Regions from separate parts of the Stenotrophomonas sp. 63632_Sma genome, predicted to be linked through region 1. Evidence: predicted binding sites of a transcription regulator. Region 1 holds the regulator's gene; the other holds the start of a gene.
What was found. Region 1 encodes FliA, which starts transcription of late flagellar genes. Its sites were predicted from a motif close to TAAAGTTTNNCNNNCNNNGGCCGATAA; they were not measured.
Positions count from the first base shown of each region.

Region 1 (4,363 bases):
AGCTTTTCCGGGTCGATGCCGGCGCCATCGTCCTGCACCTCGATGCTGACGTAGTCGCCTTCCTGCTGTGCGGACAGGCGCACATGGCCCATCCGTGGCTTGCCCTGTGCCTCGCGCAGGTCGGGCATTTCCACGCCATGGTCGATGGCGTTGCGGACCAGGTGCACCAGCGGGTCGGCCAGCGCTTCCACCAAGTTGCGGTCGAGCTCGGTCTCGGCGCCGATCAGTTCCAGGTCCACTTCCTTCTTCAGCGAGCGGGCGACGTCGCGGGCAACCTTGGGGAAGCGCGAGAACACCTTGCCCACCGGCTGCATGCGGGTGCGCATCACTGCCGACTGCAGGCGGGCGGTGGCGATATCCAGAGTGGACACGGCCCGGTCCAGCTCTTCATCGCGCAGGCGTGCACGCAGGGTCTTGAGCCGATTGCGTGACAGCACCAGTTCGCCGATCAGGTTGACGATCGCGTCCAGGCGCTTGGTGTCCACGCGCACGGTATGTTCGGCCTCGGCCAGCGGCTTGGCGGCCGGCTTCGCCACCGGTGCCGGTGCGGCGACCGGGCGCGGCGCTGCGATCGGGGCCGGTGCCACCACGGCCGCAGGCTTGGTGCCCGGTGCCGCGCCACCGTGCAGCTGGTCGAGCAGGGCTTCGAACTCGTCTTCGCTGATCAGTCCGTCGTCGGCCTTCTTCGCCGGTGCGACCGCGGTCGGGGCATTGCCGCCGTGCAGCTGGTCGAGCAGGGCCTCGAACTCATCATCGGTGATCAGGTCACTGCCACCGGCGGCGGGCGCAGCGGCGGCTGCCGCCGGGGCGGTGGCGCCACCGTGTACATCGAACTGCGCGATCAGCTCGGGGGGCGCGTAGCCCGGTTCGGTACCCGAGGACACTGCATCCAGCATCGACTGCAGGTAATCCAGCGATTGCTGGGCCGCGTCGAAGTGGTGGGCCTGCAGCACGGCCTGGCCGGCACGTGCGGCGCCCAGCGCCTCTTCAGCGGCATGGCACAGCTCGACCATGGCGGTGACGCCGAGGAAGCCGGCGCCGCCCTTGAGCGTGTGGTAGCCACGGAACACCGCGTTGAGCTGATCGCTGTCCTGCGGTGCCTGCTCCAGCGACACCAGCTGTTCGCCGAGGCGATCCAGGATCTCCTGCGCCTCGATGATGAAATCGGCAGTGATGTCGTCGGATACCGCGCTCATGCTTACAGCCCCAGATCCGACAACAGGTCGTCGGCGTCGTTCTGCGAGACCGCGTGGCGGTCCAGTCCCTTCAGTGCCGGCCCGGCCAGTTCCGGGTCGGTGCGATGCTGTTCCGGCGGCAGGCCGAGCGCGCCGAAGCCTTCGTGCACGCGGCGGACGATGCCGACCACGCGACGGATGATCTGCCCGGTCAGGTCCTGGTAGCTCTGGGTCAGGGCGATCTCGGTCAGGTTGTGGCGGATGCGCTCGAGCTGCGCGTCCTGGCCCGGCTGCAGGCCTTCGGCGCGCAGCTGTTCGGTCAGGCTGCGGCATTCCTCGGCCAGGTCCAGGGTGCGGTGCGTGGCCTGTTCGGTCATCGCCACCACGTGGTCCAGTCGCGCGCAGGCGTCGTCCAGTTCGCCGGCTTCGCTCGGCACGGTCGGCAGTTCGCCCAGCGCCTGTCCCAGCTCGCGGGCCAGCCGCGAGAGGCCGCTCATCATCGGCTGCGTGCGCAGCGCGACCAGCCCGTCGATGCGCTGCCGCCAGGCGGCCTCGTCACCGGATTCGAGCGCGTCCAGGGCCTCCTGCAGGCGCAGGGCGAGGGCGTTCTTGTCGACCGTGGTATCCATCAGGCGCTGGCCGCCAGGCGTTCGAAGATCTTGCCGAGCTTCTCTTCCAGCGTCTGCGCGGTGAACGGCTTGATGATGTAGCCGTTCACGCCGCTCTGGGCGGCTTCGATGATCTGCTCGCGCTTGGCTTCTGCCGTGACCATCAGCACCGGCAGGGTCTTCAGCTTGGCATCGGCACGGATGGCCTTGAGCAGCTCGATGCCGGTCATCACCGGCATGTTCCAGTCGGTGACCACGAAATCGAACGGCTGGCTCTGCAGCAGCGACAGCGCGGCATGCCCGTCCTCGGCTTCGGCGGTATTGGTGAAGCCCAGATCGCCCAGCAGGTTCTTGACGATTCGACGCATGGTCGAGAAGTCGTCGACGATCAGGATGCGCATGTTCTTGTTCAAAGCAGAATTCCTTTGTTGTTCATTCCGGACGGCCGGGGGCAGCCGCCTCGGGGATGTTCATTCTTCGAGGCCTGCGTCGGCAGCCTCGAACAGCTTCAGCCGGCCGCGCAGGCGCAGTACCGCCTGGCCGTGGATCTGGCAGACCCGCGACTCGCTCACGCCGAGCACCGCGCCGATCTCCTTCAGGTTCAGTTCCTGCTCGTAGTACAGCGAGAGCACCAGTTGTTCGCGCTCGGGCAGGTGGCCGATGGCCTTGCCCAGCTCGCGACCGAACTCACCGCGCTCCAGTACCTGCTGCGGGGTCGGCCCGCCCTGGGCGACGGTGTCCAGCTCGCCCTGGTCCTCGATGCGCGATTCCAGGCTCAGCACCTGGCCACGTGCAGCGTCTTCCATCAGCCGCAGGTACTCAGGCAGCGGCATCTCCATCGCGGCGGCCACTTCAGTGGCGCTGGCGGCACGGCCACTGCTCTGTTCCAGGCGGCGGATGGTGGCGGCGGCATCACGTGCACGGCGGTGCACCGAGCGCGGGACCCAGTCACCACGGCGGATCTCGTCGATCATCGAACCACGGATGCGGATCGAGGCGTAGGTCTCGAAAGAAGCACCCTGGTCGGCGTCATAGCTGCGCGAGGCTTCGATCAGGCCCATCATGCCGGCCTGGATCAGGTCGTCGACCTCGACGCTGGCCGGCAGGCGCGCGGCCAGGTGGTGGGCGATGCGCCGCACCAGGTCCGAATGCTGGGCGATGACTTCGTTTGCAGCCGAGCGCTGCACTTCCCTGTACTGGGCTGCGCCTTTCATGCCGTCACCCCACGCTGCTTGAGGATGCGTTCGAGGAAGAACTCGACGCCGCCACGCGGTTCGGTCGGCGCCTGCCAGCGCGCGGTACGGCGCGCGATCTCGGTGATCGCCAGCGCCGCCGGGCTGGACGGATAGGCCTTCACCACCGGCTGCTGGCGCTGCACCGACAGGCGCAGCCAGTCATCCTGCGGCACGCAGCCGAGGTAGTTCAGCGAGACATCGGCAAGGAACTTCTCGCAGACGCGGGTCAGCTTTTCGTACAGCACGCGGCCCTCGTTCGGGTCGCGCACCATGTTGGCCACCACCTGGATGCGGTCCACGCCGCGCTCGCGCGACAGCACCTTGATCAGTGCGTAGGCGTCGGTGATCGAGGCCGGCTCGTCACAGACCACCACCACGGTGTCCTGTGCGGCCTGGCAGAAGGTCAGCACGCCATCGGTGATGCCCGCGGCAGTGTCCACCACCATGATGTCCAGCTCGCGCTCCAGCTCGGAGAACACGTTGACCAGGCCAACGTGCTCAGCCGGGGCCAGCTCGGCCATGTGCCGGCGGCCGGATGCGGCCGGGACCACCAGTACGCCGTTCGGGCCTTCGACGATGACGTCGTCCAGCGAACAGCGCCCGGCGACCAGGTCGGCCAGGGTAAAGGTGGGGTTCAGGCCCAGGATCACGTCGATGTTGGCCAGGCCGAGGTCGGCGTCCAGCAGCAGCGTGCGCTTGCCCATGCCAGCCAGGGCCACGGCCAGGTTGGCCGACACATTCGTCTTGCCCACGCCGCCCTTGCCGCCAGTGACCGCAATGGTGCGCACAGGGCCGAGCGGCTCGCTGCGGGTGGCCGACAGCGGGAAGGTCTTGGTCAGCTTGGCGTACTCACGCGACGGCATGGTTCAACTCCGGGTTGCAGGGCATATCGGCCGCGCGGCGCAAATCTTCAAGGCGAAGTACAAGATTGGCTGCACTGGCCCGGTGCAGGTCCTCCGGGACGTCCTGGCCATCGGTCACCCAGGTGATCGGCAGGGCATGGTCCACGGCCACCGACAGGGCGTTGCCGAAGCGGCCGGTCTCGTCCAGCTTGCTCAGTACCAGGCCCTGCAGGTTGGCGGCGCCGAAGCGGCGGACCACCTCGTCCATGTCGCCGAAGCTGGTGTTGGCCGGCAGCACCAGCAGGGTGCGGACCTGGCGGGCGGCACGCAGCCACTGCAGCTGGGCGGCCAGGGCGCGGTCGCGCGGGCCCAGGCCGGCGGTGTCGATCAGCACCAGCTTGTAGTCCTTCAGGCGTTCCAGCAGCTGGTCCAGGTCGGTGCCGCTGTTGGCCTCGTGCACCGCGATGCCGAGCTGGCGGCCGTAGCCGTACAGCTGCTCGCGG
Region 1 covers NZ_CM151220.1:2,154,073-2,158,435, forward strand. Annotated here, with positions in the region: gene ACZK45_RS09950 (chemotaxis protein CheA) at 1-1,196, opposite strand, end outside; gene ACZK45_RS09955 (protein phosphatase CheZ) at 1,199-1,804, opposite strand; gene cheY (chemotaxis response regulator CheY) at 1,804-2,196, opposite strand; gene ACZK45_RS09965 (RNA polymerase sigma factor FliA) at 2,254-2,997, opposite strand; gene ACZK45_RS09970 (MinD/ParA family ATP-binding protein) at 2,994-3,881, opposite strand; gene flhF (flagellar biosynthesis GTPase FlhF) at 3,868-4,363, opposite strand, start outside.

Region 2 (4,363 bases), 830 kb from region 1:
CGACGCTTGCCAGCCGCTCTGCGGTGCCCACTCGATACCCAGTTCCTTGTTCAGGCTGGTTTCCGCCTTCAGGTCCGAGTTGCCGCGCATGTAGCAGCCGGCGCCCAGGCTCGGCAGTGCATTCGGGCAGCCATTGCCCCGGGTGTAGTACAGGTAGTCCGGATTCGACTGGTACAGGTTCGGCGCCTTGAATGCACGGGCGATACCGCCCTTCACCACCCAGTCGCGGTTGATGCGGAACTGCGCGTTGAAGCTGGGGCTGGTGTTGTTGCCGAACTGGCTGTGGTGGTCGAAGCGCAGGCCCGGGGTGACGATCCAGCGCTCGCCCAGGTAGATGTTGTCTTCCACGAACACGGCGGTGGTCTGCGCGTCGGACTTGCCGCGTGCGCGATCGGCCGACAGCCCCGGGATGCCGCCGCCGCTGCTGCTGGACTGGCTCATCGAGTACGGGTCGGTCAGGCGGCTGTCCAGGTATTCAAAGCCCAGCGTCCAGATGTTCTCGGCACCACCCAGCGTGGTCGGGAAACTGACTTCGCCGTCCAGCTGGTAGTTGCGCAGGCGCGAGGTCGACCAGTCGGTGCCGTTGAAGCTGCCCTCCGGGCCACCGGCCAGGCCTTCGTTGATGCGTGAGTTGTTCACCGCCTCCACTGCAGCCGTTACCCGCGAGGTCACATCACCCCAGCGGCCGCGGTGGGTGATCGCGCCGGTGTTGCGGTACATGCGGTTGGTCTCGGCCTGCTGCTCGGCCAACGCCCCCAGATCGATCGGTGTCGAGGTACCGGTGGTGCTGACCGCGCGGTCGCCAGCATAGATGTTGCCCTGGCGACTGGTGCCGGCTTCGAATTCGACCACCTGGTTGGCGGTCACGTCCCAGCGCAGCAGCGCGTTGACATCGCGGTTCTTGACGCCCTCGCGACCGGCCGGCGGCACCGCGTTCGGATTCGTCGCGAAGTCACGATTGAGTTCCAGCGAATCGGCGTCGGTCTTGTTGAGATTGCCGTACAGGCGGAACGACAGGGTGTCGGTCATCGGCCCGCTCAGCTGCAGGCCTACGCGCTCGCTGCCGCCTTCGGCGCTGTGCTCGGGCACCAGGCCATACAGGTCGACCGCGCCGGTCAGGTCGCCGGTCGGGCGCTTGGTGATGATGTTGACCACGCCACCGGAAGCACCCGAGCCATAACGTGCCGCTGCAGGGCCACGCAGCACTTCGATGCGCTCGATCATTTCCGCCGGCACCCAGTTGGTATCGCCGCGGGTATTGCGCTCACCGCTGCGGCCCATGCGCACGGCATCACGCGCACCGATGCGCTTGCCGTCGACCAGGATCAGGGTGTTTTCCGGGCCCATGCCACGCAGATCGATCTGGCGGTTGTTGCCGTACTGGCCCGAGGCACTGTTGCCGGTCAGGTTGACGCCGGGCATGGTGCGCAGCAGCTCGGCGATGTCGTTGGCCGGCGGGCGCCTGGCGATGTCCTCTGCGGTGATGGTCGAGGTACCCAGGGCCTGGCGCGCGATCTGCGAGGCGGTGACGTGCACCGTGTCGATATCGGTGGCGTCGGTTTCGGCGTGGGCGGTCAGGGCGCTGCCGGCCAGCAGGGCGGCAACGGCAAGCGCCAGCGGGCGCGGCGAAAGGACAACGGCAGGGGACATGATCAGGACCTTCTGGCAGGGCTACGGGGCCTCTGGCAAAGGGCTTGAGGCAACGACGAGGGGGAGGCGGAGCAGTCCTGCAGCAGGCACCTGCAGCCCGTTCCGTGCGCGCATTCCCCCATCAATGCGATTGATTCTCAAATGCGTTCACTCATTGCCGCAGCGGCGCCGATGTGGTTTGCGCACCGTGCAACCCTGCACCGCGCGTAAACTGGCCGGCTAACCCGCCATCAACCGTATGCCGCCGCGGCCGATACCCGTGGTTTGCCGTACGCAGTCAGAGATCGACGTGGAACCACCCCAATTGGACGATGCCAGCCAGCCGCTGGCCGAGGCCTGGCAGCAGTGTCTGCTGCAGGCCGGCCCTGCCGCCACCGCGCTGCTCACGGCCGCTGCTACCGATGCCCCACCCGCGCTGGCCCAGCGCTTTTACGAAGTACTGCTGCAGGACACCCGTGCGCGCCGTTTCCTGTCCCACGACCAGGTCAAGCAGCGCCTGCAGCCGGCCATGCAGCGCTGGCTGGCGCAGCTGCTGACCACTGATGCCAGCGGCATCGCCAACACCGTGGCCTCGCAGCGGATCATCGGCGACGTGCACGCCCGCGTCGGCATTCCGGTCGACCTGGTTACCCGCGGTGCGCGTGTGCTCAAGCACGAACTGTTCGTGCGCCTGCGCGACGATGCACCGGACAGCGACACCGCATTTGCCGCCATCGACTGCCTCAGCGCGATCATGGATATCGCCATGGAAGGCATGACCCTGGCCTACACCCACGCGCGCGAGCGCTCCACCCGTGCCGACGCCGCCTACCGGCTGTTCTCGCTGGTACAGAACGTCGGTACCGAACGCGAGCGCCAGCGCGCACTGCTGCTGGACTGGGAAAACGCCCTGCTCTACGCGTTGGCCGGCCACGTGCAGGCCAGCGACAACGCCAGCCTGGCTACCTCGGAGTTCGGCCTGTGGTTCACCCACAAGGGCATCCCCAGCTTCGGCGAAAGCAGCGAAACGCAGCAGGTGGGCCAGTTGATGGCCCGCATTGATGGCCACCTGCAGCGCGCGAGCGGCGATGCTCCGGCGCAGCGACTGGCGGTGCTGCCGGCCATCCGCGAGGACTTGGCCGCCATCCGCACCCTGATGACACTGCTGTTCGAGCGCATCGGCGAACTGGATGCCGGCAGCGACGCGCTGACCAACCTGCTCAACCGTCGCTTCCTGCCCACCGTGCTGCGCCGGGAAATCGAGCTGGCCACACGCAACCGCACACCGTTCTCGCTGCTGCTGCTCGACCTGGATCACTTCAAGGCAATCAACGACGGCCACGGCCACGATGCCGGCGACCGCGCGTTGCAGCACGTCGCCGGCCTGCTCGGCCAGCTCACGCGCGGCAGCGACTACCTGTTCCGCTATGGCGGCGAAGAATTCGTGGTGGTACTGGTGGCTGCCAGCGAATCGCAGGCGACCGTGATCGCCGAGAGCCTGCGGCGGCAGATCGCACAGTCGCCGGTGGCACTGGCCAACGGCCAGGTGCTGGCACTGACCGCCAGCATCGGCGTGGCCGGCCACGACGGTCATCCGGACTACGAGCGGCTGATGGCCCGTGCCGACGCGGCAATGTACGAGGCCAAGCGCAGCGGCCGCAACCGCGTGGTGGTGGCCAGTGCGGACCTGCAGGAAGCGCCGGGACGGCGCGCACTGCAGCGATGACGGCAGGACAGGTAGAGTCGACCGCGGGTCGACTATCGCGCGCACCGCGGGGTTTTTCGCGCGCAGGGCGAAGAGCAGTCGGCTGACAGTCGACTCTACTGACAGCCGGCACTACCGATACGGCCGCCGGCCGCTGCTTTCACCGCCACCACCCACCACGCTGCCCACCAGAGCAGCGCCAGCAACGCGATGCCCGCCCCCAACAGGCATACCGCCGGCCAGCCATGGCGCGCCTGCATCCACGGCCCGGCCGCTGCACCGGCACCACTGCCCACCGCATAGAACAGCATGTACAAAGCCACCAGGCGTCCATGCAGTTCAGCCGGCGCGCGCAGCAGCAATGCCTGGTTAGATACGTGCAGTGCCTGCCCACCCAGGTCGAGCACAATCACGCCCAACAGCAGCAACGACAGCGACTGCGGCAGGCCCAGCAAGGGCCACCACGCAACCAGCATCAACAACAGCGCACCGACGCTGACCGGATGCGCGAAACCACGGTCCATCCAGTGCCCTACCCGCGCCGCCAGCAGCGCACCGATCACCCCGGCCAGGCCCAGTGCACCGATGGCGGCGGTCGACCAATGCAGCGGTGGCGCCGAGAGCGGCAAGGGTGCCGCCGCCCAGAACACATTGAGGCCGGCAAACAGCAGCAGTGCCAGCGGCCCACGCTCGCGCAGCGTTCGATCGCGGCGCAGCATGCCCAGCATCGAGCCCAGCAGCTCGCGCCAGCGTGGGGGAACCGACGGCACCGGTACTGGGGGCAGGCGCCGCCACAGCAGCGCCGCCAACCCCGCCATCACCATCGCTGACAACAGGTAGACCATCTGCCAGCCAAAGGCCGCCGCCACCGTACCGGACACCACGCGCGCCAGCAGCAGGCCGATGAACACGCCGCCCTGCACCACACCGACCACGCGACCGCGCTGCTCGGGCGGTGCCAGCATGGCGGTATAGGCGATCAGGCCCTGGGTCAGCGCCGTGCCCAGCAAGCCGGCCAGCAGCATGCCC
Region 2 covers NZ_CM151220.1:1,320,963-1,325,325, reverse strand. Annotated here, with positions in the region: gene ACZK45_RS06090 (TonB-dependent siderophore receptor) at 1-1,650, opposite strand, end outside; gene ACZK45_RS06085 (GGDEF domain-containing protein) at 1,940-3,355, shown strand; gene ACZK45_RS06080 (MFS transporter) at 3,451-4,363, opposite strand, start outside.
Region 2: the regulator FliA is predicted to act here: its motif matches at 1,881-1,907, upstream of ACZK45_RS06085 (GGDEF domain-containing protein).